Regions from separate parts of the Citrobacter farmeri genome, predicted to be linked through region 2. Evidence: predicted binding sites of a transcription regulator. Region 2 holds the regulator's gene; each other region holds the start of a gene.

Region 1 (10,366 bases), 1.6 Mb from region 2:
TATCGCCATGCCGCAGGTCGCTATTTACCATGCGCCGGACATTAACGCGTTTGCCACCGGGGCGCGCCGTGATGCGTCTCTGGTCGCAGTCAGTACCGGCTTGCTGCAAAACATGAGCCCGGATGAAGCTGAAGCGGTTATTGCCCATGAAATTAGCCATATCGCGAACGGTGACATGGTCACCATGACGCTGATTCAGGGCGTTGTGAACACCTTTGTTATCTTTATCTCGCGTATTCTGGCGCAGATCGCCGCCGGTTTTCTCGGTGGCAACCGTGATGAAGGTGAAGGCAGCAACGGTAACCCGATGATCTATTTTGCGGTTGCGATGGTACTGGAACTGGTCTTCGGTATCCTGGCGAGCATCATTACCATGTGGTTCTCTCGCCACCGTGAATTCCACGCCGATGCAGGTTCCGCCAAACTGGTAGGGCGTGAAAAGATGATAGCTGCGCTACAGCGTCTGAAAACCAGCTACGAACCGCAGGAAGCGTCCAGCATGATGGCTTTCTGCATTAATGGTAAAGGTAAATCGCTGAGCGAGCTGTTCATGACTCACCCGCCGCTGGATAAACGTATCGAAGCGCTGCGCAGTGGGGAATACCTGAAGTAAGCCTGTCAGCATGAAGAGAAAGCGCGTCCGGGGACGCGCTTTTTTTACGCTTGCGCCCGGGGTTGTGTAATGCGTAAACCACTCACCACCGCCGCCACGGTCGCCAGAATCCCCGCAGCCAGCAGAGAAACATGCGTGCCGTTATCCCCGAACTGGTTCAACAACAGCGCGACCAGCGCCGCGCCCGAGCTTTGTCCCAGCAGACGAGCGGTTCCCAGCATGCCGCTTGCGCCACCGCTGCGTTCACGCGGTGCTGACGTGATGATCGTATGATTATTGGGTGACTGAAATAAACCAAACCCGGCACCGCAGAGGATCATCGGCCAGATGATATTCAGATCGGACGGCACGTCAGGAAGCAACACCAGGGCAAACAGCCCGCTTGCCATCACCAGCAGACCCAGCGCCCCCAGCAAACCAGCATGGACGCGTTCGATCAGATAGCCGGCCAGTGGTGCCATGACCATCGTTGCCAGCGGCCAGGGGGTGAGCAGCAACCCCGTCTCAACTTCACTGCGTCCCAGTACCGTTTGCAGGTAGAAGGGGAGGGAGACCATCGCCAGCATTTGAGCGCAGAAGGAGCAGATCGAGGTGCCAATCGACAGTGAAAAAAGCGGAATACGCAGCAGGTCAACCGGTAATAACGGCACCGGCAATGCGAGCTGACGGCGGATAAAGAAGTAGCCCACCAAGACCATTGCCATGAGTTCAGCACTGACCAGCGTCAGGGACTGACCTTGCGCAAAGCCGCTCAGGGCGGTGATCAACAGGCCAAACGTCAGGGCATTCATCACGGCGCTGGGGATATCAAAACGCGGTTTATTGCTGCGTGAACCATTGGGCGGGAGAAAGCGTATCGCCAGAATTAGCGCAATAATTCCTAACGGCACGTTGATCAGAAACAGCCATTTCCAGGAAGCGATCGAAAGGATTGCTGCGGCAATGGTTGGGCCTGCGGCCGCAGAGACGGCGACAATAAAGGAGTTGATGCCCATCCCGCGCCCCAAATGGCGCTGAGGATAAATCAGACGGATCAGCGCGGTGTTGACGCTCATCAGCGCCGCGCCACCAAACCCCTGCACGATACGCGCCATCGTTAACATCTGTAGCGAGTCTGCGAGTGCGCAGAACAGTGAAGCCAGCAGAAAGACGACCAGCCCGCATTTGTAGATGCGGCGATAGCCAAACATATCGCCAAGAAATGACAGCGACAGTAACGAAACGACAATGGCGATCTGATAAGCGTTAACGACCCAGATTGAGCTGGCGGCTGAGGCGCGTAAATCAGCGGCAATGGTGGGGAGAGCCACGTTGGCAATGGCACCGTCCAGTACGGCCATCGAAATACCAATAACAATGGTTAAAATGGCGCCATATCGCTGCGGAAGCGGCAGGCCATCGGCCTGGGATTTATTCATGTGATTGATAGTTTCTGCGAAGAATATGATCAGGGTAGTGATTCTAGCATTGATATTCAGGCTTTATGTCGCAGATTTGTAACGGAGTTAGCAAAGATGGATTGCGGGCGCCTGACCATGAAATTATAATAAAAAATCGTTCTGATTTTTATAAAACACTCGTAATGAGGTGATAGATGGCTAACGCAGATCTGGATAAACAACCCGATTCTGTATCTTCCGTGCTGAAAGTTTTTGGCATTTTGCAGGCGCTGGGTGAAGAGCGCGAAATAGGGATTACCGAGTTATCACAACGCGTCATGATGTCAAAAAGCACCGTTTATCGCTTTTTACAGACCATGAAAACACTGGGTTATGTGTCACAGGAAGGTGAGTCCGAGAAGTATTCTCTGACGCTGAAACTGTTTGAACTGGGCGCGCGTGCGCTACAGAATGTTGACCTTATCCGCAGCGCGGACATCCAGATGCGCGAACTCTCTCGTCTGACTAAAGAGACCGTGCACCTCGGAGCGCTGGATGAAGATAGCATCGTATACATCCATAAGATTGATTCGATGTACAATCTGCGCATGTATTCGCGCGTAGGACGTCGTAACCCGCTTTACAGCACCGCAATTGGTAAAGTGCTGCTGGCCTGGCGCGATCGTGATGAGGTGAAGCAGATTCTGGACGGTGTTGAGTACAAACGCAGCACCGGACGCACCATCACCACCACAGAAGCATTGCTGCCAGTGCTGGATAAAGTCCGCGAGCAGGGCTACGGTGAAGACAACGAAGAGCAAGAAGAAGGTTTACGCTGCATCGGTGTACCGGTATTCGATCGTTTTGGTGTCGTGATCGCTGGCCTGAGCATCTCCTTCCCGACGCTGCGTTTTTCTGAAGAAAACCTGCATGAGTACGTTTCGATGCTGCATACCGCGGCGCGTAAAATCTCTGAGCAGATGGGTTACAACAATTATCCCTTCTGATGACGTCATGATGTTGATAATAAACTGCCGGCTTTTGCGCCGGCAGTTTTTACCCAGATGACAGCCTGCTTAAGAGATATGCATTATGGACATCAGAGTGGCGGAAGATTAACCGTTATCGACGACCACGGTGCTTTTACGCAATAGCGGGCAATCCGTTAACCCTATGATACCGCTATCGGTATGAACATATTGCGCGGTGGCGGTTCCTCGCGCGGTAAGATATTTGCACTGCAATCCCAGTCCGGCCGCATTCTCCTGACTACCTATCAGAACACCATACCCACTGAGTAATAATCCAATCCAGACAAGCGCAAACAGCACGATAGCGCGAATAATCAAACGCATTATGACCTCTTTTCTTCTATACGTTAGACTGAGCTTAGCGCTTACGCACATTGATACAAGTAAAGGATTCTTAAAAAAACGCTAATGTCTCCTGTAGTTAGTCCTGGTTTAAGATAGACATGATAATTTGGAGGCATAAGATGTTGATGCGGAGAGTGGAGTGAAAAAGTTTCGATGGATAATTCTGGTGGTGGTGGTGCTTGTGTGCCTGTTGCTGTGGGCCCAGGTGTTCAACATCATGTGTGACCAGGATGTACAATTTTTCAGCGGAATTTGCGCCATCAATAAATTTATCCCCTGGTGAGATCATTTTTTCATCTGTTGATTTCCTTCCTGTGGCGCGGTGGTAAAATGGCGCGTCTACATTGAGGTGGTGAAATGAATGAAGTAGTGAATTCCGGCGTGCTTAATTTTGCGTCGTTGATTGTATCGGTGGGGGTTCTGATTGTTGGGCTGGTGCTGTGGTTCTTTATCAACCGAGCCAGCTCGCGGACCAATGAGCAGATTGAGCTGCTGGAAGCGTTGTTAGATCAGCAGAAGCGACAAAATGCCTTACTGCGTCGTCTCTGTGAAGCGAACGAGCCGGAAAAAGTGGCTGAGGCGTCGCCGAAGGCCAATGAGCCGCAAGAGGACGACGACATCATCCGTCTGGTTGCAGAGCGTTAATCTCCTTGTAAACAGGAAGCGAATGGACTGGCGTCCCGTCGGTCTTTCCTTCCTGGTCATTATCCTGCACGCAATTAGTGCAGTTGCACACCCCATCGCTATATCCGTTTCTTCCTGACGCATTTCGTCGGTTATTGTCTGCACACACTTAATTATATTTTTCCATACGTTAATAATGCGATCTTCCCCGTTTTGTGAGAATGATCGGCTTTATAAAAAGCGAAACGTTTCTTTCCCTATTTTTGTGCATTGTCATCATTCTTTCATTAAATGAGTGCATAAGAACAGTGGATATCAAGATAGGGCGAAATGTGTCGTTATTATGATAAGGGGTCATTTTGTGTTGAGACAAATTATGCATAACAAAGCAGAATTTGTGATAACGACCTGACTCCGCATTTCACCATCGCGATGATCTGGAAGTCGTGAAGTTATTGGGCTATGGTTGAAAAGTCCCCGCTGCGATGCTGGTCTGACAAGGGCTCAGCAAGAAAGCGGGAATATATCGGCTTGAGAATTGACGCATAACTGTGCAGATACTCTGTGTCGACTGGTGAGATTTGTGCGACCGATCGAGACACGTTTAAAAATGGCTTGCCATAATTAACGTTGTATGTGATAACACGTTTTGGGTTAAACGAGGTACAGTTCTGTTTATGTGTGGCATTTTCAGTAAAGAAGTCCTGAGTAAACACGTTGTCGTTGAATACCGCTTCTCTGCCGAACCTTATATTAGTGCCTCAAGCAGTAATGTCTCAGTTTTATCTATGTTAGGCCTGCGGGCTAAGAAAACACTCTAAGGAATTTTGCAAATGGCAAAGATTAAAGGTCAAGTTAAGTGGTTCAACGAGTCTAAAGGTTTTGGCTTTATTACTCCGGCTGATGGCAGCAAAGATGTGTTCGTACACTTCTCCGCTATCCAGGGTAATGGCTTCAAAACTCTGGCTGAAGGCCAGAACGTTGAGTTCGAAATTCAGGACGGCCAGAAAGGTCCGGCTGCTGTTAACGTAACAGCTATCTGATCGACACCACTGATTTGAAGCGCGTCTGCGCATCAACCTCAGATTTAAAGCCTCGCTGATGCGGGGCTTTTTCATGCATCTTCCTTCAAAGTATGTCTGAACGCCTCCTTCGTTAGCGCTTTGTTGCAAAGCCGTGATGTTATTAGCACAGTTCTCACCGCTTTCCCGCCGTTATTCCCGTTAAATCAGTCACCTGAATATTATGTTTGCCGGAGAACAGGTGAAAAAGAAAAGTGATGGTACAGGGCGAAGTTTTACACCGCTACGCTTTGCTCTGCTTTGTATAGCCATATTGCTGAGTCTGGGGGGGTTACTGGGGCGCGTCGCATGGTTGCAGATTGTCGAACCCGATCCCCTGGTCAGGCAAGAAGACATGCGTTCGTTACGCGAAGTCACCACGGCATCGCCGCGCGGAATGATTACTGACCGGCAGGGACGACCGCTGGCGGTGAGCGTGCCGGTGAATGCGGTCTGGGCGGACCCGCAAACCGTGCTGAGCAAAGGCGGTGTCGGCATCAGTGAGCGCTGGCAAGCGCTGGCGAATACGCTGCATCTCTCGCTCACAACCCTGGCGGCACGCGTTAATCACGATCCTTCTGCACGGTTTATCTATCTTGCGCGTCAGGTTTCTCCTCAACAGGCGAAGTGGATCGACAAGTTGCATCTTCCCGGGATCAGCTTGCGAGAGGAGTCCCGGCGATTTTACCCGGCAGGACATGTGGCGGCGAACCTGATTGGTTTTACCAACATCGATGGACAGGGCATTGAAGGCGTTGAGAAAAGCTTTAACGCGCAGTTAATGGGTAAGCCGGGTTCCCGTCTGGTCCGCAAGGATAAGTTCGGGCATGTGATTGAAAACATCACGGAAGTCAATCCTGTACCGGCGCATGAACTTCAGCTCAGCATTGATGAGCGACTACAGACGGTCACCGAGGATGCACTGGACAATGCGGTTAGCTGGAACAAAGCGGAATCCGGCGCTGCCGTGCTGGTCAACATCGCCACCGGTGAGATTCTGGCGATGGCCAGCTTCCCCGATTTTAACCCGAATAACCGTGACGGGGCGGTACTCGACGATTTTCGCAACCGTGCGATTAGCGACACCTTTGAACCGGGGTCAACGGTGAAACCACTGGTCATCATGACGGCGCTTGAGCAGGGGATTGTGCAGCCTGACAGCGTCATTGATACCCATCCGTTTTTCCTCGACGGACATCGCATTCGTGACGTAGGTTTTTATCCGGAACTGACGCTGACTGGTATTTTGCAGAAATCGAGTGACACCGGCGTATCGCATCTTTCGTTAGCGATGCCCATTCAGCGATTAGAAGATACCTATCAACGATTTGGCTTCGGTCAGCCTACGGGGCTGGGACTCACCGGGGAGAGTCAGGGACTGATGCCACAGCGCCGCTACTGGAGCGATCTGGACCGCGCAACCTTTGCCTTTGGTTACGGCCTGATGGTGACGCCGCTACAACTGGCGCACGTCTATGCCACGATTGGTAGTTTTGGCCTGTACCGTCCGCTCTCCATCACGCGTATCGATCCGCCCGTCATCGGCAAACGGGTCATGTCGGAAACATTGGTCAGACAGGTAGAACATATGATGGAGAGTGTCGCTTTGCCGGGTGGCGGTGGGACGAAGGCGGCAGTCAGGGATTATCGTGTGGCGGTTAAAACCGGGACGGCGAAGAAAATCGGTGATGACGGCAAATACGTGGATAAGTATGTGGCCTACACCGCAGGTGTGGCACCGGCAAGCAACCCGCGGTTTGCGCTGGTGGTGGTGATCAACGATCCGCAGAACGGTGCCTATTATGGCGGCGCGGTATCAGCACCGGTTTTTAGCCAGATTATGGGGGATGTGTTGCGACTGGAAAACGTCAAACCGGATGGCATGCCCGCCGACTCCCGTCATCTGCTGGTGATGCACAGCGATCCGCAGCCACTCCCTGCGCGCTAAGTGATTCTCCCAGGGCGTAAATCGCGTTACACTTGCGCCCTGAATTCACCTGCCGGAGTTGTTATGTCGTTTTCCTGCCCACTTTGTCACCAGCCTCTTGCGCACATCAATAACAGTTTTATCTGTCCGCAGCGGCATCAGTTTGATGTGGCAAAAGAGGGATACGTCAATTTGTTGCCGGTGCAGCATAAGCGCTCGCGCGATCCGGGTGACAGTGCGGAGATGATGCAGGCACGGCGTGCATTTCTCGATGCCGGACACTATCAGCCGCTGCGTGATGCCATCGTTGAACAACTTTCCATGCGCCTCGACGCGTCGGCGACCTCGATTCTTGATATCGGTTGTGGGGAAGGGTATTACACTCACGCCTTTGCAGATGCGCTGCCGACGGCGACCACGTATGGACTGGACGTGGCGAAGGTCGCCATCAAAGCGGCGGCCAGGCGCTATTCCCAGGTGACATTCTGCGTCGCATCGAGCCATCGTCTGCCGTTTGCTGATGCCAGCCAGGATGCGATTGTGCGAATTTACGCGCCGTGTAAAGCGCAAGAGTTGGCGCGCGTGGTCAAGCCGCACGGCTGGGTTTTCACCGCAACACCGGGACCGCGCCATTTAATGGAGCTGAAAGGGCTGATTTACGATGAAGTTCGACTCCATGCACCGCATACTGAGCAACTGGCAGGGTTCAACCTGCTGGAAGATATCGCGCTGGCGTACCCGATGCGCCTGAGCGGAAAGGAAGCGGTGGCGCTATTGCAGATGACACCTTTTGCCTGGCGGGCGAAGCCGGAGGTCTGGGAACAGCTGGCGAATCGAGAAACGTTTGACTGCCAGACGGATTTTCGTCTTCACCTCTGGCAACGCGCGGATTAACCGTGAAAGTGCGTCCAGAGGATCTGGACGCCGATGCCGATCAGCACCACTCCCCCCAGAATTTCAGCCCGTTTACCAAGCAGCGGGCCAATGAAACGACCGACCATCATCCCCAGCGTGGACATCATCAGCGTGGCGCAGCCGATAGCCAGTGCGGTAGCGATAATGTTGACCTGCAGGAACGCCAGCCCTACACCGACCGCCATGGCGTCGAGGCTGGTGGCGATGGCGGTAGTGACCAGTAACCAGAAACCGTGACGGCGCAGCGGTTCATCGTCTTCATCATCCGCGCCACGAAATCCTTCTATAATCATTCGTCCGCCCAGAAAGGCCAGCAGAATGAAGGCAATCCAGTGATTCCATTCCAGCACAAATTTGCTGGCTAACATGCCCAGCGCCCAGCCGATCAGCGGCGTCAATGTTTCAACTGCGCCGAAGATCAAACCGGTGCGCAGCGCTTCAGAGAATTTGGGTTTATGCAGGGTGGCACCTTTGCCAATTGACGCCGCGAAAGCATCCATCGACATGCCGAAAGCGAGAATAATAGTGGCGGTGATATTCATGACAGCGTCCTGACCGGGGTTTCCATAAAACACACCACTGCCCCCAGTAAACATGCGCACCTGAACACGGGAGTTCATACAGTACGCATAGCAGTTGATGTGCCTATGGTCTCGCCTGACTGAAAGAGGTTTCAGTCCGTACGTGCCACGTTTTGCAACGAGTATGTTGACACGTACATTTCCGGAGTCTGGAAATCGGCTACTCCCCAAATGACGGCGCAACCTTAACATATTTTTTGAATATAAAACAACTGTAGGGAAATATTATTTAACTTCTGATTGAAAACGATTTTCATTTAGATTTATTGGTAGATAGAACGTTAAGATAAATAACATTTTTACGACTTGGGTATAGCCTTAGCTATGTTTTTAACTGTTATAAATTTTGAAAAACAAAGCACAGGCTATGTTTGTAACTTACTGAGAAGAAACGAGAAGCTTATATATCTTTTCCAGATCGTCGATATTTCGTACGCGAATAAGCAGACGCCGTTGTTCTAATTGCATCACCAGAACGCCATCTTCTGATAAATTCATCTCTTTAATACGGTTATATTCTATCCACACATTGGCGAAGAAAAATCCACCCTGTTTGAAGAGGATCTTCGGTACCCGGATCCAGAAAATATAAAACCCCATCAATGCGAGTGCGCATAATAACCATGTGGTCACGACAGCCCCATTGCTGGTGACATTGTTGTAGATAAGAATCGCAATGAGGCCAATGAAGATGACGCTGTCCACGCGGCTTCGGCGTAAGAGGGGGATGGCAAGCAAAGTCGGGCCATTGCGGCGTGGCATGATGAACTGATCGTAAATAGCGTAAGCCAGCAGCGCAGCAATAAAGATAACCAGCACCAGGTCCGTAATAGTCATTAATCCTTGTTCCTCCAGATAAAAAACGGGGCCTTAGCGGCCCCGTAGTGTACTACAGTCTTACAGACCTAACAGGCCGACCGCGTAACCCGCGATACCGATGACGAAGAAGCCAACGATAATCCACAGCGGGTTTACTTTCTTACGCAGCAGCCACATACAGGCGAAGGTAAGCAGCAACGGAACCAGACCCGGCATCAACTGGTCGAGAATGGTTTGTACGGTGGTAACGCGCGTCTGACCATCCTGACCGGTGATGGTTGAGACCACCAGCGGAATGTTCACGTGCGTCCACTTGTTAACCAACGCCCCCATGACAAACAGGCCGAGGATTGACGCCCCCTCGGTCAGTTTTTGCAGGAAGCCGCCGCCCATATCTTTAACAATATCGACGCCTTTGCGGTAGCCGTAGGCGACGCCGTAATAACGGGTCAGCAGACGAACTGCGTTAAACAGAATGAAGAACAGCAGCGGACCGAGCAGGCTACCGCTCATCGCAATACCCGCACCTAACGCAGCGAATACCGGACGCACAGTACCCCAGAAAATCGGGTCGCCTACGCCTGCCAGCGGCCCCATCAGACCGACTTTGATACCGTTGATGGCACCATCGTCAATCTCTGCGCCGTTAGCACGCTGTTCTTCCATCGCCAGCGTTACGCCGAGAACCGGCGCCGCAACGTACGGATGGGTGTTAAAGAATTCCAGGTGACGCTTGATGGCTTGCTTACGCGCATCGTTGTTCTCCGGATACAGGCGACGAATAGCCGGTACCATAGAGAAGCAGAAACCCAGCGCCTGCATACGTTCGAAGTTCCATGAACCCTGAAACAGGTTAGAACGAATGAACACGCCACGAATGTCACTCTGTGTGAGTTTTTTCTCAGTGGTAGTTTTAGTCATATCAACCATTTCGCTCACCTGTTAGTCCAGTTCGTTATCGAGGGAGTTGTCACCAGCAGCCTGCGCGGGTGCACCCGCCACGCGGTTATATTTCGGGCTCAGTTGGATGTAGAGGATGGCCATTACCGCACCAATCACACCCAGAGCAAC
Region 2 (10,366 bases):
GCGCGAAAATGAGCTGGCGGAAGGGTTGTGTACGGACATTTCCCCCAACGCGCGCATAATGATATAAGCCGCTACCCCGCCGATAATGTATGCCAGCAGCACGCTCGGTCCGGCCATTTTTATGGCATCTGCAGAGCCATAAAACAGTCCGGTGCCGATTGCTGAACCCAGGGCCATAAAGCGAATGTGTCGGGTGCTTAGCCCCCGCTTCAGCTTGTTATTACTTTCCATCGATTCCTAACCCATCAACACAATAAAAAACCACGGGGCCAGTAATAGCCCCGTGGTTAAAACAAATTTTCCGCAATCTTAGTGTGCGCTGGAGGTCACCTGCCGACCCACTGCGCGATCCCAGACAACCGCCAGGACCACCATCACGACGGTGGGCATTAACCACGCCAGGCCTTGCTCCGCCAGCGGTAAGCGCTGGGTCCAGGCCGGTAACACGTCGCCGATTGCCGATGCTTTAATACCATCAAGGATACCAAAAATCAGGCTGATAAACATTGCTGGTGCAATGACGCGGGTCGAATTATGCCACCATGAGCGGGTAAAACTTAACACAACGAGTGCGATACACGGGGGATAAATCGCTGTCAGTACCGGAATAGAGATCTGAATCAGATGGCTAAGCCCCAGATTGGAAACCACCATCGAGAATCCGCCAAGAATGAAGACCAGCGTACGGTAAGACAGCGGCACATACTGGGCGAAGAACTCCGCACAGGCGCAGGTCAGGCCGACCGCCGTCACCAGACAGGCGATAAAAATCAGCGCCGCCAAAAGCAGGCTACCCGCACCGCCAAAGGTGTGCTGGACATAAGCGTGCAGGATCGCCGCACCGTTCGCTGATTGATCGACCAGCGTTGCGCTGTCTGAACCAAGGCGGAACAGCGCCAGGTACAACAGCGTTAATCCAACGCCCGCCATCAGACCAGCCCAGACGGTATAACGGGTCAGCAGACGTGCTTCAGTGACACCGCGAGAACGTGCCGCGTTAACAATCACGATACCAAAGACCATCGCCCCCAGCGTATCCATTGTCAGATAGCCGTTCACGAAGCCATTGGAAAATGCTGCCGTCTGATAGGCTTCCATCGCATGACTGATCGGGCCGGCAGGCCAGATGATGGCGGCAACGGAAAGTACAATCAACGCCAGAATCTTCAGCGGTGCCAGGAAGTTCCCAACGGTATCCAGCAGTTTACCCGGATACAGCGACACCAGAATCACAATCGAAAAATAGACCACGCTGTAGATAAGCAGCGGCAGAGTCGAGTCGCCGGTCAGCGGGGCAATACCCACTTCAAAAGAGACCGTTGCAGTGCGCGGAGTTGCGAATAACGGTCCAACGGCCAGATAGCAGACGGTCGCCAGCAGAACGCCAGCCACTTTGCCGATAGGGGTACTCAGACTGTCAACACCACCACCGACTTTCGCCAGCGCGATAACGGTCAGCACCGGTAGCCCCACGGCCGTGATCAAAAAGCCGACAGCCGCCATCCAGACGTTTTCGCCAGCCTGCAAACCAACCATTGGAGGAAAGATGATGTTCCCTGCGCCGACGAACAGCGCAAAAGTCATAAAGCCCAGCGCAATAATATCGCGCGATTTTAACTGATGGGTCATAAAGCTTACGGCCTGTGGATGTGGTGTTGATTAAATTAACTTATTGTCTTTCCCTGCGGGAAGAAACAGCGGTTTTTTTAAGCTATTCCAGAGGGATATATCCCATAACCTGGAAAGCAAAGAATAGTTTTTCGATTTACCGCCTGAATGCAGTCAGTCTGACAGCATCTGGGGCGCAATTTAAACGCTTATAACGTTTTAAAGCAAGGAGGGATCCAAAAACCGGAAGATTATAGCGATATAAAATTAAAGGCCAGTGCAAAACACTATGTTAAAGAAAAAGTCATGGCTTATCATTCGAACAAAAAACAACCAGGCGTTGATAAATTCAGCAGACTTATCTTAGCTGCAAAGAAAATAAGCCAGCATTGGCTGGCTTATGGAAAGAAAACCTTACGATTGTACTTTAAGCACTTTTTTTGGCAATTAATCGTTCCGGCAGCACAAAACTAAAGCGTGTTCCTTTGCCCGGTTGACTCTCGATATTCAGGCGACTTTCGTGATGATTCACCGCATGTTTTACGATAGCCAGCCCCAGCCCACTGCCGCCCGTTTGTCGCGATCGCGCTTTATCAACGCGATAAAATCGCTCCGTTAACCGCGGGATATGTTCCGGTGCGATGCCCGGCCCGTTATCTTCCACGCTAAACTCCGCGCCGTGCGGCACCGTGTGCCAGCGGACGATGATATGGGTTCCTGCCGGCGTATGATTCACTGCGTTGTACACCAGGTTAGACATCGCGCTACGCAGCTGTTCTTCGTTCCCCAGCACCTTCAGCTGGTTATCCACTTCAAAGCTAAACGTGTGCTTCTGTTGGCTGAGCGTCTGCGCTTCGCGTTCGACCATGCGCAGCATCATCGGCACATCGACCTGCTCATTGAGCAAAAGCGTCGGCGCGGCTTCAATCCTCGACAGCGTGAGCAACTGTTTCACCAGTCCTTCCATGCGCGAGGTCTGTTCACGCATCGTTAAGAGCGCTTTTTCGCGCGTTGCCCCTTCCAGCGTCTGCTCATGCATCATCTCAAGATAGCCCTGCAACACCGTCAGCGGAGTGCGCAGTTCATGGCTCACGTTGGCAAAGAAATTGCGTCTCGCGCCTTCAAGCTGATGCATCTGCGTCATGTCACGCGCCACCATCAGCAGTTGCTTATCGGTATACGGCATGACGCGGATTTCCAGATGGCGACCGGTATTGAGCACCAGATTTAACGGTCGACTGAAATCCCGCAGTTTAAGGTACTGCGTAAACTCCGGGTAGCGCAGCAGGTTCAGGATATTCTGCCCGCTATCGTCCGGCCAGCGTAAGCCCAGTACCTGCTGCGCCAGACCGTTGCACCAGAAGATCCCGCCCTCTTCGGTAGTCAATACCACCGCATCGGGCAGTGATTCTGCCCCGCTGCGAAAGCGTTTAATCAAATTGCCCAGCTCGCGACGGCGCTTTTTATTGCGCAATTGCATCTGATGCAAACCATACAGCAGCGGTTCCCAACTGCCTCGTCCCGGCGGCGGCGTCATGCTTCTGTCGACCCACAGCCACCATGAGAGGCGTAATAAATTCCAGAAATGCCAGATCAGCAGTCCTGTTACCGATGCCAGTAAAAACCACGGCAGGTAACCAAAAAATGCGCTTAGGATCAAGGCCGGGATACAGCAAAGTATCAGTTCCAGCACCAGCCTTTTCCATGACAGCCGTTCCAGCACGGGTCACTCTCCCTTCAGAGCCTGGCTCTTATTCTTGTCTTTCAAAAACGGGTCGAAAAACGATACCCTGTTCCGCGAACCGTCTGTACCATCCGATCGTGGCCGCTGGTTTCCAGCGCCTTGCGCAGGCGGCGAATGTGCACATCGACCGTGCGATCCTCAACGTAGACGTTGGTGCCCCAGACGTGGTTCAGCAACTGTTCGCGGCTGTAAACCCGTTCGGGGTGGGTCATAAAGAAATGCAGCAGTTTAAATTCCGTCGGCCCCATATCGAGTGGATTTTCGCCGATCATCACGCGGTGCGATGTAGGATCCAGGCTCAGCCCCTGCATCTCAATGACTTCTTCCACCGCCATTGGTGAAATTCTGCGCATCACCGCTTTGATGCGGGCGACCAGTTCTTTCGGGGAGAACGGTTTGGTAATGTAGTCGTCCGCGCCGGTTTCCAGGCCGCGTACGCGATCCTCTTCTTCTCCTCTGGCGGTCAACATCATGACCGGAATATCCCGCGTCATCGCTTCACGCTTGAGGTGTTTAATAAACTGTAGACCAGAACCGCCGGGCAACATCCAGTCAAGAAGGATCAAATCCGGCCAGGGTTCATTAAGCTGATTCACCGCACTGTCATAATCTTCAGCTTCAACGGGCTGAAAGCCATTTTGCTCAAGCACGAAACAGACCATTTCGCGAATTGGAGCTTCATCTTCTACGACCAGAATACGTCTCGCCATGATTTGCCCTGTTATATAAGTTGCTTATCATCATCTGTCTTAATGCGGCGCCATTATGCGTCAGTTTTATGACAGATTTATGAAAATGCGTGCTGACGTTAACCTTAGGTTGTTGATTTATGACACCCGAGAAACGAGATATTACAGCCCCCGAATGGTTATAATCCCCTTTATGCTTTTTTGCCATGGAACCGTTATGCGCATTCTTCACACCTCTGACTGGCATCTGGGACAAAATTTTTACAGCAAAAGCCGTGCCGCTGAACATCAGGCCTTTCTCGACTGGCTGCTGGAAACGGCGGTCGAACAGCAGGTGGATGCGATAGTCGTTGCGGGCGATATATTCGATACCGGCTCGCCGCCAAGCTATGCTCGTGAGCTCTACAACCGTTTTGTGGTCAACCTGCAGCAAACGGGCTGCCATCTGGTGGTATTAGCAGGAAACCACGATTCCGTCGCCACGTTAAATGAATCCCGCGACATTCTGGCGTTTCTCAATACCACGGTGGTGGCCAGCGCAGGTCATGCGCCGCAAATACTGAATCGTCGCGACGGTCAGCCCGGCGCGGTGCTGTGCCCGGTGCCATTTTTACGTCCACGTGACATTATCAGCAGTCAGGCGGGGCTGTCCGGTCAGGAAAAACAGCAGCATCTTCTGGGTGCCATCACCGACTATTACCAGCAGCAATACGAGGCTGCCTGCACGTTACGCGGCGATCTCGCCTTGCCGATTATTGCCACCGGTCATCTGACCACCGTCGGCGCCAGCAAAAGTGACGCCGTTCGTGACATTTATATCGGCACGCTGGATGCGTTCCCGGCACAAAACTTCCCGACCGCCGATTATATCGCGCTGGGCCACATCCACCGGGCGCAGAAGATTGGTGGTACAGAGCATATCCGCTACTGCGGCTCTCCCATCGCGCTGAGTTTTGATGAATGCGGCAAAAATAAGTACGTGCATCGGGTGGACTTCCAGGACGGCAAGTTAGCCAGCGTTGAGGAACTCACCGTTCCGGTAACGCAACCGCTGGCGGTGTTGAAAGGCGATCTCGCCGCGATTACCGGGCAACTGGAGCAGTGGCGTGATAGCGAGCAAAGCCCACCTGTCTGGCTGGATATTGAAATCACTACCGATGAATACCTGCATGATATGCAGCGTAAAATTCAGGCGCTGACGGAAACGCTGCCTGTTGAAGTGCTGTTAGTCCGTCGCAGTCGGGAGCAACGCGAGCGCATGTTGAGTAACGAACGCCGGGAAACGCTGAGCGAACTGAGCGTAGATGAAGTATTTTCGCGCCGCCTGGCGCTGGAAGAACTTGAGCCACCTCAATGCGAACGCCTGACGTCACTTTTTCGTCGCACGTTACAGACGCTGTCCGGGGAGCATGAGGCATGAAAATTCTCAGTCTACGCCTGAAAAACCTCAACTCACTGAAAGGGGAATGGAAGGTCGATTTCACGGCCGAGCCGTTTGCCAGCAACGGTCTGTTTGCCATCACCGGACCCACCGGGGCCGGTAAAACCACGCTGCTCGACGCGATTTGCCTGGCGTTGTACCACGAGACGCCTCGCCTGAATACCGTGTCACAATCGCAAAACGATCTAATGACCCGCGATACGGCGGAATGTCTGGCGGAAGTGGAGTTTGAAGTCAAAGGCGAAGCTTATCGTGCGTTCTGGAGCCAGAACCGTGCGCGCAACCAGCCCGACGGCAATTTGCAGGTTCCGCGCGTTGAACTGGCGCGCTGCGCCGACGGGAAAATCCTTGCCGATAAAGTGAAAGACAAACTGGAGATGACGGCGGATCTGACCGGGCTGGATTACGGCCGCTTTACCCGCTCAATGCTGCTCTCACAGGGGCAATTCGCGGCTTTCCTCAACGCTAAGCCAAAGGAGCGTGCGGAACTACTGGAAGAACTGACCGGCACGGAAATTTATGGACAGATCTCCGCCCAGGTCTTTGAGCAGCACAAAACCGCGCGCACCGAACTGGAAAAATTACAGGCGCAGGCCAGCGGCGTCACACTGTTAGCGCCAGAGGCGTTGCAGACGCTGACAGAAAGTTTGCAGGCGCTCACTGACGAAGAGAAGCAGCTGGTCACCCAACAGCGGACCGGACAGCAGCACCAGAACTGGCTGACGCGACAACACGAACTGCTGGCCGACGTCAACCAGCGTCAGCAGGCGCAGCGGGTTGCACAGGAGGCGCTGGAAAACGCCCAACCACAACTGGCGACGCTCAGTCTGGCGCAGCCTGCCAGAGCATTGCGCCCACTGTGGGAGCGTATTCAGGAGCAATCGGCTACGGTCACCCGCACTCGCCAGCAGATCAACGAAGTGAATACTCGCTTACAAAGCAGATTCGCGCTTCGCGATCGTATACGCCGCCAGGCTGAGCGGCAGTCCATCGCCCTGCTCTCCACGCAACAGACGCTCAACGAGTGGCTAAACGCACACGACCGCTTTCGCTTATGGAGCAACGAGTTAGGAGGATGGCGAGCCCTTTTTGCTCAGCAGGCCAGCGATAAGATTCAGATGGCGAAATGGCAGCAACAGCAGGTAAACGATAGCCGTAAGCTGGAATTGCTGCCACCGGTGACGCTCAATCTGACGGCGGATGAGGTCGCAACGGCGCTGGCGCAGCACGCGCTGCTGCGTCCCCTGCGCCAGCAGCTGCTTTCACTCCACGGTCAGCTAGCTCCCCGACTGACACGTCTGAATCAACTTCAGGCGGCGATTGCGCATAACAAGCAGGACCAGGCCCGGCTCAATACTCTGCTCGAGGCAAAGCGTCAACAGTATAAAGATAAATATCAGCAGTATCAGGATGTTAAAACCATTTGCGAACAGGAAGCGCGGATTAAAGATCTGGAAAGCCAGCGTGCGCTGCTACAGTCCGGTCAACCCTGCCCGCTTTGCGGTTCAACCGCTCATCCCGCTGTCGCGACGTATCAGGCACTCGAGCCCGGCGTTAATCAGGCGCGACGCGATGCGCTGGAGAAAGAGGTTAAAGCGCTGGCCGACGAAGGCGCCACGCTGCGTGGACAGTCGGAGGCGCTAAATCAGCAGCTACAGCGTGACGAAAGCGAAGCGCAAACGCTGGCTAAAGAAGAGCAAGCGCTCACTCAACAGTGGCAAACCACTGTCGATGCGCTGAACGTCACGTTAGTGCCGCAGGAAGATATTCAGCCCTGGCTGACAGCGCAGGACGAGCACGAGCAACAGCTTTATCAGCTCAGCCAACGCCATGATCTACAGGCGCAAATCACCGCCCATGCGCAACAGGTGACACAGTTCCGCCAGCAAATCGACCAGCGCGAGGCAGCGCTGTCAGCGCAGTTAAGCCGCTATACGTTGTCACTTCCGCAGGAAGGCAGCGAGGAAGCGTGGTTAAACGCCCGCGCGGCAGATGCACAAACGTGGCAGCAGCGACAGACGGAGTTGACGGCGTTGCAGGCGCGCATCGCACAGCTTACCCCATTGCTCGAAACGCTGCCTGCCGTGAGTTCCGATACTGAAGATGATGAAAGCGTGGCGCTGGAAAACTGGCGTCAGGTGCACGATGAGTGTGTGTCGCTGCACAGTCAATTGCAGACGTTACAGCAACAAGAGAAGCAGGAGACTCAGCGTGCTGCCGACGCGCAGTCGCAGTTCGATGCCGGGCTTGAACACAGCCCGTTTGCCGATCGGGCGGCGTTTCTTGCCGCGCTGCTGGATGATGAGGCGGTTACGCGTCTGGAACAGCTAAAACAATCGCTGGAAAACCAGCTTCAGCAGGCGCAGACGCTCGCCGCACAGTCAGCCCAGGCGCTGGCAGCGCATCAGCAACAGCCGCCTGAGGGACTGGACCTCACGCAGTCGGTTGAACACATTCAGCAAGCCGTGGCGCAGCTAAACGATCGGGTGCGCGACAATGCCACACGTCAGGGTGAAATACGTCAACAGCTAAAACAAGATAGCGATAATCGCCAACAACAGCAGGCGTTGATGGAAAAAATCGACAACGCGATGCAGCAGGTTGAGGACTGGGGCTATCTGAATGCCCTGATCGGCTCTAAAGAGGGTGATAAATTCCGCAAATTCGCCCAGGGGCTGACCCTGGATAACCTGGTGTGGCTGGCGAACAACCAGTTGACCCGCCTGCACGGACGGTATCTGTTGCAGCGCAAAGCCAGTGAAGCACTGGAACTGGAGGTAGTCGACACCTGGCAGGCCGACGCGGTGCGCGATACCCGAACGCTTTCCGGTGGCGAGAGCTTCCTTGTCAGTCTCGCGCTGGCGCTGGCGCTCTCCGATCTGGTCAGCCACAAAACGCGCATTGACTCACTGTTCCTTGACGAAGGCTTCGGCACGCTCGACAGTGAAACGCTGGATACCGCCCTTGATGCGCTGGATGCGCTCAATGCCAGCGGAAAAACGATTGGCGTGATTAGCCATGTGGAAGCGATGAAAGAACGTATTCCGGTACAGATCAAAGTGAAGAAAATCAACGGACTGGGCTACAGCAAACTCGACAAAATGTTTGCAGTGGAATAGTTCCTGCCGGTGGGGATTACAGGCCGGATAAGGCGCACAGGCGTCGCCCTCCGGCCTTTCCTTACGTTATTCCTGCGGCCACAGCCACGCGGCGCCGCGCACGCCGCTGGAGTCACCGTGCAGGGCTTTGCGCACCGGCGTTTCGCACTCCCCGCCGAACACAAACTGTTTAATCAGCGGTGGAATCGTTTTGTACAGGCGGTCAATGTTGCTCATCCCGCCGCCGAGAACGAAAACATCCGGATCGAGAATATTCACCACATGAGCCAGCGATTTCGCCAGCCGCAGTTCATAGCGGCTAAGCGCCAGTTCGGCCAGCGCGTTTTGCGCCTCCACCAGGCGGATAATTTCATTGCCTTTAAGCGGATTGCCGCTCAGGCGATGGTAATCGGTGGCGAATCCGGTGCCGGAAATAAACGTCTCAATGCATCCCTGTTTTCCACAGTAACAGGGGACTTCTTCACGGTAGCGAAGTTCATCCTCGTCCATCCACGGTAAAGGGTTGTGTCCCCATTCGCCCGCCGTACCGTTGCCACCGATGTGTGCCCGACCATTGAGCGCGACGCCCGCGCCGCAGCCAGTACCGATGATCACCGCAAAAACCGTCTGTGCTCCGGCGGCGGCGCCATCGACCGCCTCTGAAACGGCCAGACAGTTCGCGTCATTCGCCAGACGTACGTCACGTTGCAGACGCGCGCTGAGATCTTTATCAAACGGCTGACCGTTCAGCCAGGTCGAGTTGGCATTCTTCACCACACCGGTATAGGGCGAAATGGATCCGGGGATGCCGATTCCCACCGTGCCCGTTTGCCCGGTGGCCTTCTCCGCCATCGCCACCAGCGTGGCAATGGTCTCGATGGTTTGCTGATAGTCGTTTCGCGGCGTCGGCAGACGATGGCGGAACAGCTGCTCCCCTGCCTCACTGAGCGCAATGACTTCCGTTTTGGTGCCGCCTAAATCAATACCAATACGCACACGGTGTTCCTCATTTTTTAGGGAATATCAACAGAGTAGAGCGAGGCATTGGGAATGGCAATGCAAGCCCGCCGACAATTCGTTACTATACGCGCTGGATTTAACGACAAGGCCGTGGAAATTATCATGCTGTGGTTCAAAAATTTAATGGTTTACCGTCTTAGCCGCGATATTTCATTGCGTGCCGAGGAGATGGAAAAACAGCTAGCCTCGATGACGTTTACCCCTTGCGGTAGCCAGGATATGGCAAAAACGGGCTGGGTGCCGCCAATGGGATCGCACAGCGATGCGTTGACGCATACCAACAACGGCCAGATTTTGATTTGCGCGCGTAAAGAAGAGAAGATCCTGCCCTCTCCGGTGATCAAACAGGCGCTGGAAGCGAAGATCGCCAAACTGGAAGCCGAGCAGGCGCGCAAACTGAAGAAAACCGAGAAAGACTCGCTGAAAGATGAAGTGCTGCATTCGCTGCTGCCCCGTGCCTTTAGCCGTTTTAGTCAGACCATGATGTGGATCGACACCGTGAACGGGTTGATCATGGTGGACTGCGCAAGCGCGAAAAAAGCGGAAGATACGCTGGCGCTGCTGCGTAAGAGCCTCGGCTCTCTGCCAGTGGTTCCGTTGGCGCTGGAAAACCCGATTGAGCTAACGCTAACCGAATGGGTGCGTTCCGGCACCGTCGCTCAGGGTTTCCAGTTACTTGACGAAGCCGAACTGAAAGCGATGCTGGAAGACGGCGGTGTGATCCGGGCGAAAAAACAGGATTTGGTGAGCGACGAGATCGCCGTTC
Region 3 (10,366 bases), 1.3 Mb from region 2:
GTCATTTCGGTGAACAGCGCCAGCGACATCCCGTCAATACCGCGGGTAATCGTGGACATCAGGATCCAGATGAGCCAGAAAAGGCCAAATGCCATCGTTGCCATTGAGAGCGTGAGCGCAATGCGGTTTTTCATCCGGCGACGCGCCTGCATTTTGCGGCGGGATTCCGCCAGCTCTGCGGTAGTTTGCATTTCAAGCGTAGCCATTAGCGTGCCCCCTCATTCTTCGCAAGGCGCAAAATCATAAACTTAGACGCTGCCAGCACGATGAAGGTAATCACAAACAGAATCAGACCCAGCTCCATCAACGCCGCAACGTGCAGACCGGATTCCGCTTCGGCAAATTCATTTGCCAGCGCCGAGGTGATGCTGTTGCCAGGCATATACAGCGACGCGCTGTCGAGCTGGTAGGTGTTACCGATGATAAAGGTAACCGCCATCGTTTCACCCAATGCACGCCCCAGACCCAGCATAATGCCGCCGATCACCCCATTTTTGGTGAACGGTAGCACGATGCGCCAGATAACCTCCCAGGTGGTGCAGCCGATACCGTAGGCAGACTCTTTCATCATCACCGGCGTCTGTTCAAACACATCACGCATTACCGCTGCAATGTAAGGGATGATCATAATGGCAAGGATTACCCCTGCTGCCAGAATACCGATACCAAACGCCGGGCCGGAGAACAGCGCGCCGACAAACGGAATATTGGAAAGAATATTTCCGACCGGCTCCTGGAAATAAGTGGCAAACAGCGGAGCAAAGATAAACAGGCCCCACATGCCATATACGATACTCGGGATCGCCGCCAGCAGTTCAATCGCGATACCCAGCGGGCGACGCAGCCAGCCAGGCGCGAGTTCAGTCAGAAACAGGGCAATGCCGAAGCTCACCGGAACAGCGATCAGCAGTGCGATAAAAGAGGTGACCAGCGTACCGTAGATCGGTACCAGCGCTCCGTAGATGTCGTTTGGCGCGTCCCAGTCTTTGGTCCACAGAAATGAAAAACCAAATTTCTCAATGCTGGGCCAGGAGGAGATGATCAGAGAGACAATAATGCCACCCAACATCAATAGCACAATCAGCGCAGCCAGTTTTACCAGCGCGCTGAAGATTTTGTCGCCCTTTTTACCCGGTGGGTTAAAAGCAGGCTTGGTTGCAGCCATAAATCACTCTTTCCATTAAACGCGTTTACGAAGTTGCCCCAGCCGGATGGCGCTACGCTTATCCGGCCTACAAAGCGGGCCTACATTCATAACTGTAGGGCGGATAAGCGTAGCGCCATCCGCCAATTCGTCAAAGATATTCTGTTAGTACAGCGCTTTACCGCTGCTATCCTTCACATTAGTCTTCCATGCTGCACGGATCTGCTCAACCACGCTGTCCGGCAGGCTGGCGTAATCCAGGTCATTAGCCTGTTTGCCACCATTTTTGTATGCCCAGTCGAAGAATTTCAGCACTTCAGCACCCTGCTCAGGTTTCTTCTGCTCTTTATGAACCAGGATGAAAGTTGTGGACGTAATGGGCCACGCATCATCACCTTTCTGGTTCGTCAGATCCTGTGCGAAGGATTTGCTCCAGTCAGCACCTTTTGCGGCGTTAGCGAAATTCTCTTCGGTCGGACTGACCGGTTTACCATCAGCAGAAATCAGCCTGGTGTACGCCAGGTTGTTCTGCTTAGCGTAAGCGTATTCAACGTAGCCGATGGAGCCCGGCAGACGCTGTACGAACGCGGCGATACCGTCGTTTCCTTTACCGCCCAGGCCGGTCGGCCAGTTAACGGTAGAGCCTGCGCCCACTTTGGTTTTCCACTCTTCGTTTACTTTTGCCAGATAACTGGTGAAGACGAAGGAGGTACCGGAACCATCAGCACGACGCACGACGGCGATGTTCTGAGAAGGCAGTTTCACGCCTGGGTTCAGTTTGGTGATAGCTTCATCATCCCACTTCTTGATTTTACCCAGATAGATGTCACCCAGTGTTTTACCATCCAGCACCAGTTCGCCAGATTTCAGACCCGGGATGTTCACCGCCAGCACCACGCCGCCAATGACGGTCGGGAACTGGAACAGGCCTTCCTGATTAAGTTTTTCGTCAGACAACGGCGCATCAGAGGCACCGAAATCAACGGTATTTGCAGTAATTTGTTTAACACCACCGGAGGAGCCGATACCCTGGTAGTTGACTTTACTACCGGTCTCTTTCTGATAAGTATCAGCCCATTTGGCATACACCGGCGCAGGAAAAGTTGCACCTGCACCTGTCAGACTTGCTGCTAACGCAGAGAAAGCGCTCATAGATAAGGTCGCGGCGACAACAGTTGCGACAGTGGTACGCATAACTTTCATAATGTCTCCTGCAAGATTTTCGTAAATCATTGTTAAGTGGCTACGATGAGCAAAATAGGACAAACAGGTGACAGTTAAATGTACGAAATATGACAGTTTTATGACAATGGAAATTTACGTTAAATACGCGTTATTTTTTCCATTATTATCATTAAGTTAACTGACTATATGACAATAGCTTTTCAGGAAAATTTTCTTTTTGTGACACTGAAAAAAGTAGCTGAAGATGACGATTTGTCACATTAAAACAGCGGGAGAATTGATTAAAAACAGAGCAGGAGTGAAAAAAAAGCCCCGCTTTCGCAGGGCATGAACGTTTTACTCGACGGTAACCGATTTAGCCAGGTTACGCGGCTGATCTACGTCGGTGCCTTTAATCAGCGCCACGTGATAGGCCAGCAGCTGTAAAGGTACGGTGTAGAAAATCGGCGCAATGACCTCTTCCACATGCGGCATCTCAATGATGTGCATATTGTCGCTGCTGGTAAAACCGGCATCCTGATCGGCGAAGACATACAGTTGGCCGCCACGGGCGCGCACTTCTTCGATGTTGGACTTCAGTTTTTCCAGCAGTTCGTTGTTCGGTGCAACAACGATAACCGGCATATCGGCATCAATCAGCGCCAGCGGGCCGTGTTTCAGCTCACCTGCTGCATAAGCTTCTGCGTGAATGTAGGAGATCTCTTTGAGCTTCAGCGCGCCTTCGAGAGCGATCGGATACTGATCGCCACGGCCCAGGAACAGGGCGTGGTGTTTGTCAGAGAAATCTTCAGCCAACGCTTCAATGCGCTTGTCCTGAGAAAGCATTTGCTCGATACGGCTCGGCAGCGCCTGCAGACCATGAACGATGTCATGTTCAATGGACGCATCCAGACCTTTCAGGCGCGCCAGTTTTGCCACCAGCATCAGCAGAACGGTCAACTGCGTGGTAAACGCTTTCGTCGACGCTACGCCGATTTCCGTGCCAGCATTGGTCATCATCGCCAGATCCGATTCACGCACCAGGGAAGAACCCGGAACGTTACAGATGGCGAGGGATCCCAAGTAACCCAGCTCTTTCGACAAACGCAGACCAGCCAGCGTGTCTGCCGTTTCGCCAGACTGAGACAGAGTGATCATCAGGCTGTTACGGCGTACTGCGGATTTGCGGTAGCGGAATTCAGAGGCGATTTCGACATCGCAAGGAATACCGGCCAGAGATTCAAACCAGTAGCGAGAAACCATCCCGGAGTTGTAAGACGTCCCACACGCGATGATCTGGATATGCTCAACCTGAGACAACAGCTCGTTGGCTTTCGGGCCGAGTTCGCTTAAATCCACTTCACCATGGCTGATGCGCCCGGTCAGGGTGTTTTTAATCGCGTTCGGCTGTTCGTAGATCTCTTTCTGCATATAGTGGCGATAGATGCCTTTATCACCTGCGTCATATTGCAGATTTGATTCAATATCCTGACGCTTCACGTCCACGCCATTTTTATCAAAAATCGCGACAGAACGACGGGTCACTTCCGCAATATCGCCTTCTTCCAGGAAGATAAAGCGACGGGTCACCGGCAACAGTGCCAGCTGATCGGACGCGATAAAGTTCTCGCCCATCCCCAGACCGATAACCAGCGGACTACCCGAACGCGCAGCCAGCAGCGTATCCGGATGACGAGTATCCATGATCACCGTACCGTACGCGCCGCGCAGTTGCGGGATGGTGCGCAGCACAGCATCACGCAGCGTACCGCCCTGTTCCAGTTCCCAGTGTACTAAGTGAGCAATCACTTCGGTGTCTGTTTCTGAAACGAAGGTATAGCCGCGTGCTTTCAGTTCTTCACGCAGCGGTTCATGGTTTTCGATGATGCCGTTATGCACCACCACAATGTGCTCAGAAACATGCGGATGCGCGTTTGCTTCCGAAGGTTCGCCATGCGTAGCCCAACGAGTGTGAGCAATACCGGTGCCGCCGTGCAGCGGATGTTCTTCCGCAGCCTGAGACAGCATCTGTACTTTACCCAGACGACGCAGACGGGTCATATGACCTTCTGCGTCCACCACGGCCAGACCAGCAGAGTCGTAACCACGATATTCCAGACGACGTAAACCTTCGAGAAGGATTTCAGCTACATCACGTTGCGCGATAGCGCCAACAATTCCACACATAGTTTTTTATTCCGAATCAAGGCATTATGCCTGTCGTTGTCTTTCGACCTGTATGCCCGTTTTTTCGGGCGCCCCGAGCCTTGTAGAGAGTGGGGTTATTTTTATAGGTACTGCTTTTGGGCGGGAGGTATATGTTTACCTCCTCTCCCGGGTTTGCCTGATGACGGCTACGCCTTATCAGGCCTACTCAATCGTAGGGCGGGTAAGCGTAGCGCCACCCGCCTTATTGTTACTTTTTCTTCACCGGACGTTTCCATCCCGGCTTATGTACTTGTGGCACACGGCTGATGACCAGTTCATTATCAGCAACGTCGCGGGTGACGGTGGTCCCCGCCGCAATGGTGGCGCCATTTCCTACGGAGACCGGCGCCACCAGTTGGGTATCGGATCCGACAAAAACATCGTCGCCAATGATGGTTTTAAACTTGTTCGCACCATCGTAATTGCAGGTGATCGTGCCTGCGCCAATGTTCACGTTGTCACCAATTTCCGCATCGCCCAGATAGGTCAGATGACCGGCTTTAGAGCCTTTACCGAGACGCGCTTTCTTCATCTCAACGAAGTTGCCCACGTGAGCGCCTTCCATCAGTTCCGCACCAGGACGCAAACGAGCGAACGGTCCAATCGTGCAGGCAACGTCCAGATGGGCATCTTCCACCACGCTGTACGGGCTGATTTCACAATCATCGCCAATGACGCTGTTCTTAATGACGCAACCCGCCCCAATCTTCACGCGATGACCAAGCGTGACGCGACCTTCGATGATAACGTTAGTATCAATTTCAACATCCCGCCCGTGAACGAGCGTACCGCGCAGATCAAATCGCGCCGGATCGCGCAGCATCACGCCCGCCAGCAGCAGTTTTTCCGCTTGCTCGGACTGGTAAACACGTTCCAGACGGGAAAGTTGCAGGCGGTTGTTTACGCCTTCGACTTCACTCAGGCGATCGGGATGAACTGCCGCGATTTCACGACCTTCCTGATAAGCCAGCGCAATGATATCGGTGATGTAGTATTCACCCTGCGCATTGTTATTGGTCAGTTTAGACAGCCAGCGCTTCATGTCAGCGCCATTTGCAATCAGTATCCCGGTATTGATTTCCTGAATCTGACGCTGTTCGTCGCTGGCATCTTTATGCTCAACGATACCTGTCACTTTGCCATTTTCACGCGTGATACGACCATAGCCGCTCGGATCGTCCAGCTTAACCGTGAGCAGACCAATCCCCCCCTGGGGTTTGGCATCGCGCAGACGCTGTAGGGTTTCAATCGAGATCAGCGGGACGTCGCCGTAGAGCATTAAAATATCTTCATCATCGCCAAAGAAAGGCGCTGCCTGCTGCATAGCGTGGCCGGTACCCAACTGCTCCGCCTGCAACACCCAGTTCAGGTTGTCTTCTTTCAGGCTTTTTTTAAGCAGATCGCCACCGTGGCCGTAAACCAGATGTACCTGTGATGAACCTAATTCATTAGCAACATCAATGACATGCTGAACCATCGATTTCCCGGCAAGGGTATGAAGCACTTTTGGAAGATCGGAATACATACGAGTGCCTTTGCCTGCGGCAAGGATCACTACGCTCATCGCTTTATTCAACATACGCGTCCTGACTGTAATTTGAGAACGAATTTATACCGTTTCACTTTGAAAATACTACATTTTTTTCATCGTAAAATGGGAAGAGGATAAAACGCACAATCACGAGTTTTCCCCAACGGAGATAGAGACATTTTCGTCCATTTCTACGGCTTTTGTCTTCTGAAAAGTCACCTGATATCGTGAATAACGCGCCAGGCTAATGTTTTTGCTCTTTTTTTGGCCCATAAAGAAAGATGACATAAAAGCACAATAATGACAGGCAAAAAAAAACCAGCCTGAAATCAGACTGGTTTTTATTTTTCAACCCGGTGTTACATCGCTTTTTTGGTCAACTCGATAACGCGCAGTTTCGCGATCGCTTTGGCCAGTTCCGCAGATGCCTGAGCGTAATCCACGTCACCATGAGAGCTCTTAATGTGCTCTTCAGCCTTACGTTTCGCTTCCAGGGCTCTCGCTTCATCGAGATCCTGCCCGCGAATCGCGGTATCAGCCAGTACGGTCACGCTGCCAGGTTGCACTTCGAGAATGCCGCCAGACAGGTAGATAAACTCTTCATGACCGAACTGTTTAACGATGCGGATCATACCAGGCTTAATGGCGGTGAGCAGCGGAGCGTGCCCTGGGAAAATGCCCAGTTCACCTTCACTACCCGTTACCTGGATTTTCTCGACCAGACCAGAGAACATTTGTTGCTCTGCGCTGACGACGTCCAGGTGGTAAGTCATTGCCATATCACCCTCCGATTAAGGCGTTAAAGTTTTTTGGCTTTTTCTACGGCTTCGTCGATAGAACCAACCATGTAGAACGCCTGCTCTGGCAGGTGGTCATACTCGCCTTCCATGATGCCTTTAAAGCCACGGATGGTGTCTTTCAGGGAAACGTATTTCCCCGGAGAACCGGTGAAGACTTCCGCAACGAAGAACGGCTGGGACAGGAAGCGCTGGATCTTACGTGCACGAGCTACCACCAGTTTGTCTTCTTCAGACAGTTCATCCATACCCAGGATGGCGATGATGTCTTTCAGTTCCTGGTAACGTTGCAGCAGGGACTGTACGCCACGCGCGGTGTCGTAGTGTTCCTGACCAACCACCAGTGGATCCAGCTGACGGCTGGTGGAATCCAGCGGGTCAACGGCCGGGTAGATACCCAGAGACGCGATCTGACGGCTCAGTACCACAGTTGCATCTAAGTGAGCAAAGGTGGTGGCTGGTGACGGGTCAGTCAAGTCATCCGCAGGTACGTATACCGCCTGAACGGAGGTAATAGAACCGGTTTTGGTAGAAGTGATACGTTCCTGCAGAACACCCATCTCTTCCGCCAGGGTTGGCTGGTAGCCTACCGCTGATGGCATACGGCCCAGCAGTGCGGATACTTCCGTACCGGCCAGGGTGTAACGATAGATGTTATCGACGAACAGCAGTACGTCACGACCTTCGTCACGGAATTTCTCTGCCATGGTCAGACCGGTCAGCGCAACGCGCAGACGGTTTCCCGGCGGCTCGTTCATCTGGCCATATACCAGGGATACTTTATCCAGAACGTTGGAATCGGTCATTTCGTGGTAGAAGTCGTTACCCTCACGAGTACGTTCACCTACGCCCGCAAACACGGAGTAACCGGAGTGCTCGATCGCGATGTTACGGATGAGTTCCATCATGTTTACGGTTTTACCTACACCCGCACCACCGAACAGACCGACTTTACCGCCCTTCGCAAACGGACACATCAGGTCGATAACTTTGATACCGGTTTCCAGCAGTTCCTGAGAGCTGGACAGCTCTTCATAGGATGGCGCTGCGCGGTGGATAGCCCAACGCTCTTCTTCACCGATATCGCCTTTCATGTCGATCGGGTGACCCAGGACGTTCATGATACGACCCAGAGTTGCTTTACCTACCGGGACTTCGATCGGGTGTTCGAGGTCTTTTACTTCCAGACCACGACGCAGACCGTCGGAAGAACCCATCGCGATGGTACGTACGATACCGCCGCCGAGCTGCTGCTGAACTTCCAGCACCAGACTCTCTTTACCATTCATAACCTCAAGAGCATCGTACACGCGCGGTACGGCATCCTGAGGGAATTCGACGTCAACCACGGCGCCGATTACCTGGACAATTTTTCCAGTAGCCATCTTGAATCCTCTACGAATTAACCTGGTTATACCGCGGATGCACCACCGACAATTTCGGTGAGTTCCTGAGTAATGCTGGCCTGACGAGCTTTGTTGTACACCAACTGCAGCTCTTTAATCAGGCTGCCGCCATTGTCGGTCGCGGCTTTCATCGCCACCATACGTGCGGCCTGCTCGCTGGCCAGGTTTTCTACCACGCCCTGATAAACCTGAGATTCAACGTAACGACGCAGCAGGGTATCCAGCAGCGGTTTCGGATCGGGTTCATACAGGTAATCCCAGGCTTTTTGTTTTAACTCTTCATCTTCTGATGCCGGTAATGGCAGCAGTTGAGTGAGAGTCGGAACCTGAGACATGGTGTTGATAAATTTGTTGCTGACAACGTACAGTCTGTCCAGACGACCTTCATCGTAGGCCTGCAGCATCACTTTAACCGGACCGATCAGTTCGGACAGGGAAGGGTTATCCCCCATACCGGTTACCTGAGCAACCACGTTACCACCAACGGAATTAAAGAAAGACACGCCCTTAGAGCCGATCATTGCGATGTCGCACTGAACGCCTTTATCGGACCATGTTTTCATATCCGCCAGCAGCTTTTTGAACAGGTTAATGTTCAAGCCACCGCACAGACCACGGTCAGTCGACACCACCAGGTAGCCCACGCGTTTAACGTCGCGTTCTTCCAGGTATGGGTGCTTATATTCCAGATTACCATTCGCAAGGTGACCAATCACTTTGCGCATGGTCTCTGCATAAGGACGGCTGGCCGCCATGCGATCCTGCGATTTACGCATTTTGGAAGCGGCGACCATCTCCATCGCTTTAGTGATCTTCTGCGTGTTCTGGACGCTTGCGATCTTACTACGTATCTCTTTTGCGCCGGCCATGAGCTTCTCCTCAATGCCTTGCGGCCTGTCCTAAGACAAGCCGCCAGACGTTACCAGGACTGGGTTGCTTTGAAGGAATCGAGGATAGCTTTCAGCTTGCCTTCGATTTCGTCGTTATAGCCACCGGACTGGTTAATCTCTTGCATCAGCGGAGCGTGATCACGGTCGACGTAAGCCAGCAGAGCGGCTTCGAAGCTACCGATTTTCGCCAGTTCCACATCTTCGAGGTAACCGCGTTCAGCCGCAAACAGCACCACACCCTGTTGTGCAACAGACATTGGGGCATACTGTTTCTGCTTCAGCAGTTCAGTTACTTTCTGACCGTGACTCAGCTGCTTACGAGTAGCCTCATCCAGGTCGGAAGCGAACTGAGAAAACGCTGCCAGTTCACGATACTGTGCCAGCGCGGTACGAATACCACCGGACAGTTTCTTGATGATCTTGGTCTGCGCTGCACCACCTACACGAGATACGGAGATACCCGGGTTAACTGCCGGACGAATACCGGAGTTGAACAGGTTGGTTTCCAGGAAGATCTGACCATCGGTAATAGAAATTACGTTGGTCGGAACGAACGCAGAAACGTCACCCGCCTGGGTTTCGATAATCGGCAGAGCGGTCAGGGAGCCGGTTTTACCTTTCACTTCACCATTGGTGAATTTCTCAACGTATTCCGCGTTAACGCGGGATGCGCGCTCCAGCAGACGGGAGTGGAGGTAGAATACGTCACCCGGGAATGCTTCACGTCCTGGTGGACGACGGAGTAGCAGGGAAACCTGACGGTAAGCAACAGCCTGTTTAGACAGGTCATCATAAACGATCAGTGCATCTTCACCGCGGTCACGGAAGTATTCGCCCATTGCGCAACCAGCATACGGTGCCAGGTACTGCAATGCAGCAGATTCAGACGCGGTCGCCACCACAACGATGGTGTTAGCAAGTGCGCCGTGTTCTTCCAGTTTACGAACCACGTTAGAAATGGTGGACGCTTTCTGGCCAATTGCCACGTACACACATTTGATGCCGGAGTCACGCTGGTTGATGATGGCATCGATTGCCATCGCGGTTTTACCGGTCTGACGGTCACCGATGATCAATTCACGCTGACCACGACCGATTGGGATCATGGCATCAACGGATTTATAACCGGTCTGCACCGGCTGATCGACGGACTGACGTTCGATTACGCCCGGTGCGATAACTTCGATTGGCGAGAAGCCATCGTTATCAACCGGACCTTTACCGTC

The links. Region 2 encodes PhoB, which activates phosphate uptake and scavenging genes when phosphate is short. Its sites were predicted from a motif close to CTGTCATAAAACTGNCNNAT; they were not measured.
Region 1: the regulator PhoB is predicted to act here: its motif matches at 2,097-2,116, upstream of kdgR (DNA-binding transcriptional regulator KdgR).
Region 3: the regulator PhoB is predicted to act here: its motif matches at 2,435-2,454, upstream of pstS (phosphate ABC transporter substrate-binding protein PstS).

The regions. Positions count from the first base shown of each region.
Region 1 is NZ_CP077291.1:1,948,445-1,958,810, forward strand. It holds gene htpX (protease HtpX) at 1-613, shown strand, start outside; gene I6L53_RS09180 (MFS transporter) at 658-2,031, opposite strand; gene kdgR (DNA-binding transcriptional regulator KdgR) at 2,208-2,999, shown strand; gene I6L53_RS09190 (YobH family protein) at 3,108-3,347, opposite strand; gene mgrB (PhoP/PhoQ regulatory lipoprotein MgrB) at 3,508-3,651, shown strand; gene I6L53_RS09200 (YebO family protein) at 3,726-4,013, shown strand; gene I6L53_RS09205 (DUF2627 domain-containing protein) at 4,670-4,813, shown strand; gene cspE (transcription antiterminator/RNA stability regulator CspE) at 4,826-5,035, shown strand; gene ftsI (peptidoglycan glycosyltransferase FtsI) at 5,256-7,001, shown strand; gene rlmA (23S rRNA (guanine(745)-N(1))-methyltransferase) at 7,065-7,874, shown strand; gene mntP (manganese efflux pump MntP) at 7,871-8,437, opposite strand; gene I6L53_RS09230 (DUF986 family protein) at 8,855-9,313, opposite strand; gene I6L53_RS09235 (PTS mannose transporter subunit IID) at 9,374-10,225, opposite strand; gene I6L53_RS09240 (PTS mannose/fructose/sorbose transporter subunit IIC) at 10,238-10,366, opposite strand, start outside.
Region 2 is NZ_CP077291.1:3,530,950-3,541,315, forward strand. It holds gene proY (proline-specific permease ProY) at 1-231, opposite strand, end outside; gene brnQ (branched-chain amino acid transporter carrier protein BrnQ) at 310-1,629, opposite strand; gene phoR (phosphate regulon sensor histidine kinase PhoR) at 2,036-3,331, opposite strand; gene phoB (phosphate response regulator transcription factor PhoB) at 3,373-4,062, opposite strand; gene sbcD (exonuclease subunit SbcD) at 4,259-5,461, shown strand; gene sbcC (exonuclease subunit SbcC) at 5,458-8,601, shown strand; gene mak (fructokinase) at 8,668-9,576, opposite strand; gene rdgC (recombination-associated protein RdgC) at 9,703-10,366, shown strand, end outside.
Region 3 is NZ_CP077291.1:4,820,151-4,830,516, forward strand. It holds gene pstA (phosphate ABC transporter permease PstA) at 1-206, opposite strand, end outside; gene pstC (phosphate ABC transporter permease PstC) at 206-1,165, opposite strand; gene pstS (phosphate ABC transporter substrate-binding protein PstS) at 1,310-2,347, opposite strand; gene glmS (glutamine--fructose-6-phosphate transaminase (isomerizing)) at 2,666-4,495, opposite strand; gene glmU (bifunctional UDP-N-acetylglucosamine diphosphorylase/glucosamine-1-phosphate N-acetyltransferase GlmU) at 4,725-6,095, opposite strand; gene I6L53_RS22800 (F0F1 ATP synthase subunit epsilon) at 6,407-6,826, opposite strand; gene atpD (F0F1 ATP synthase subunit beta) at 6,847-8,229, opposite strand; gene atpG (F0F1 ATP synthase subunit gamma) at 8,256-9,119, opposite strand; gene atpA (F0F1 ATP synthase subunit alpha) at 9,170-10,366, opposite strand, start outside.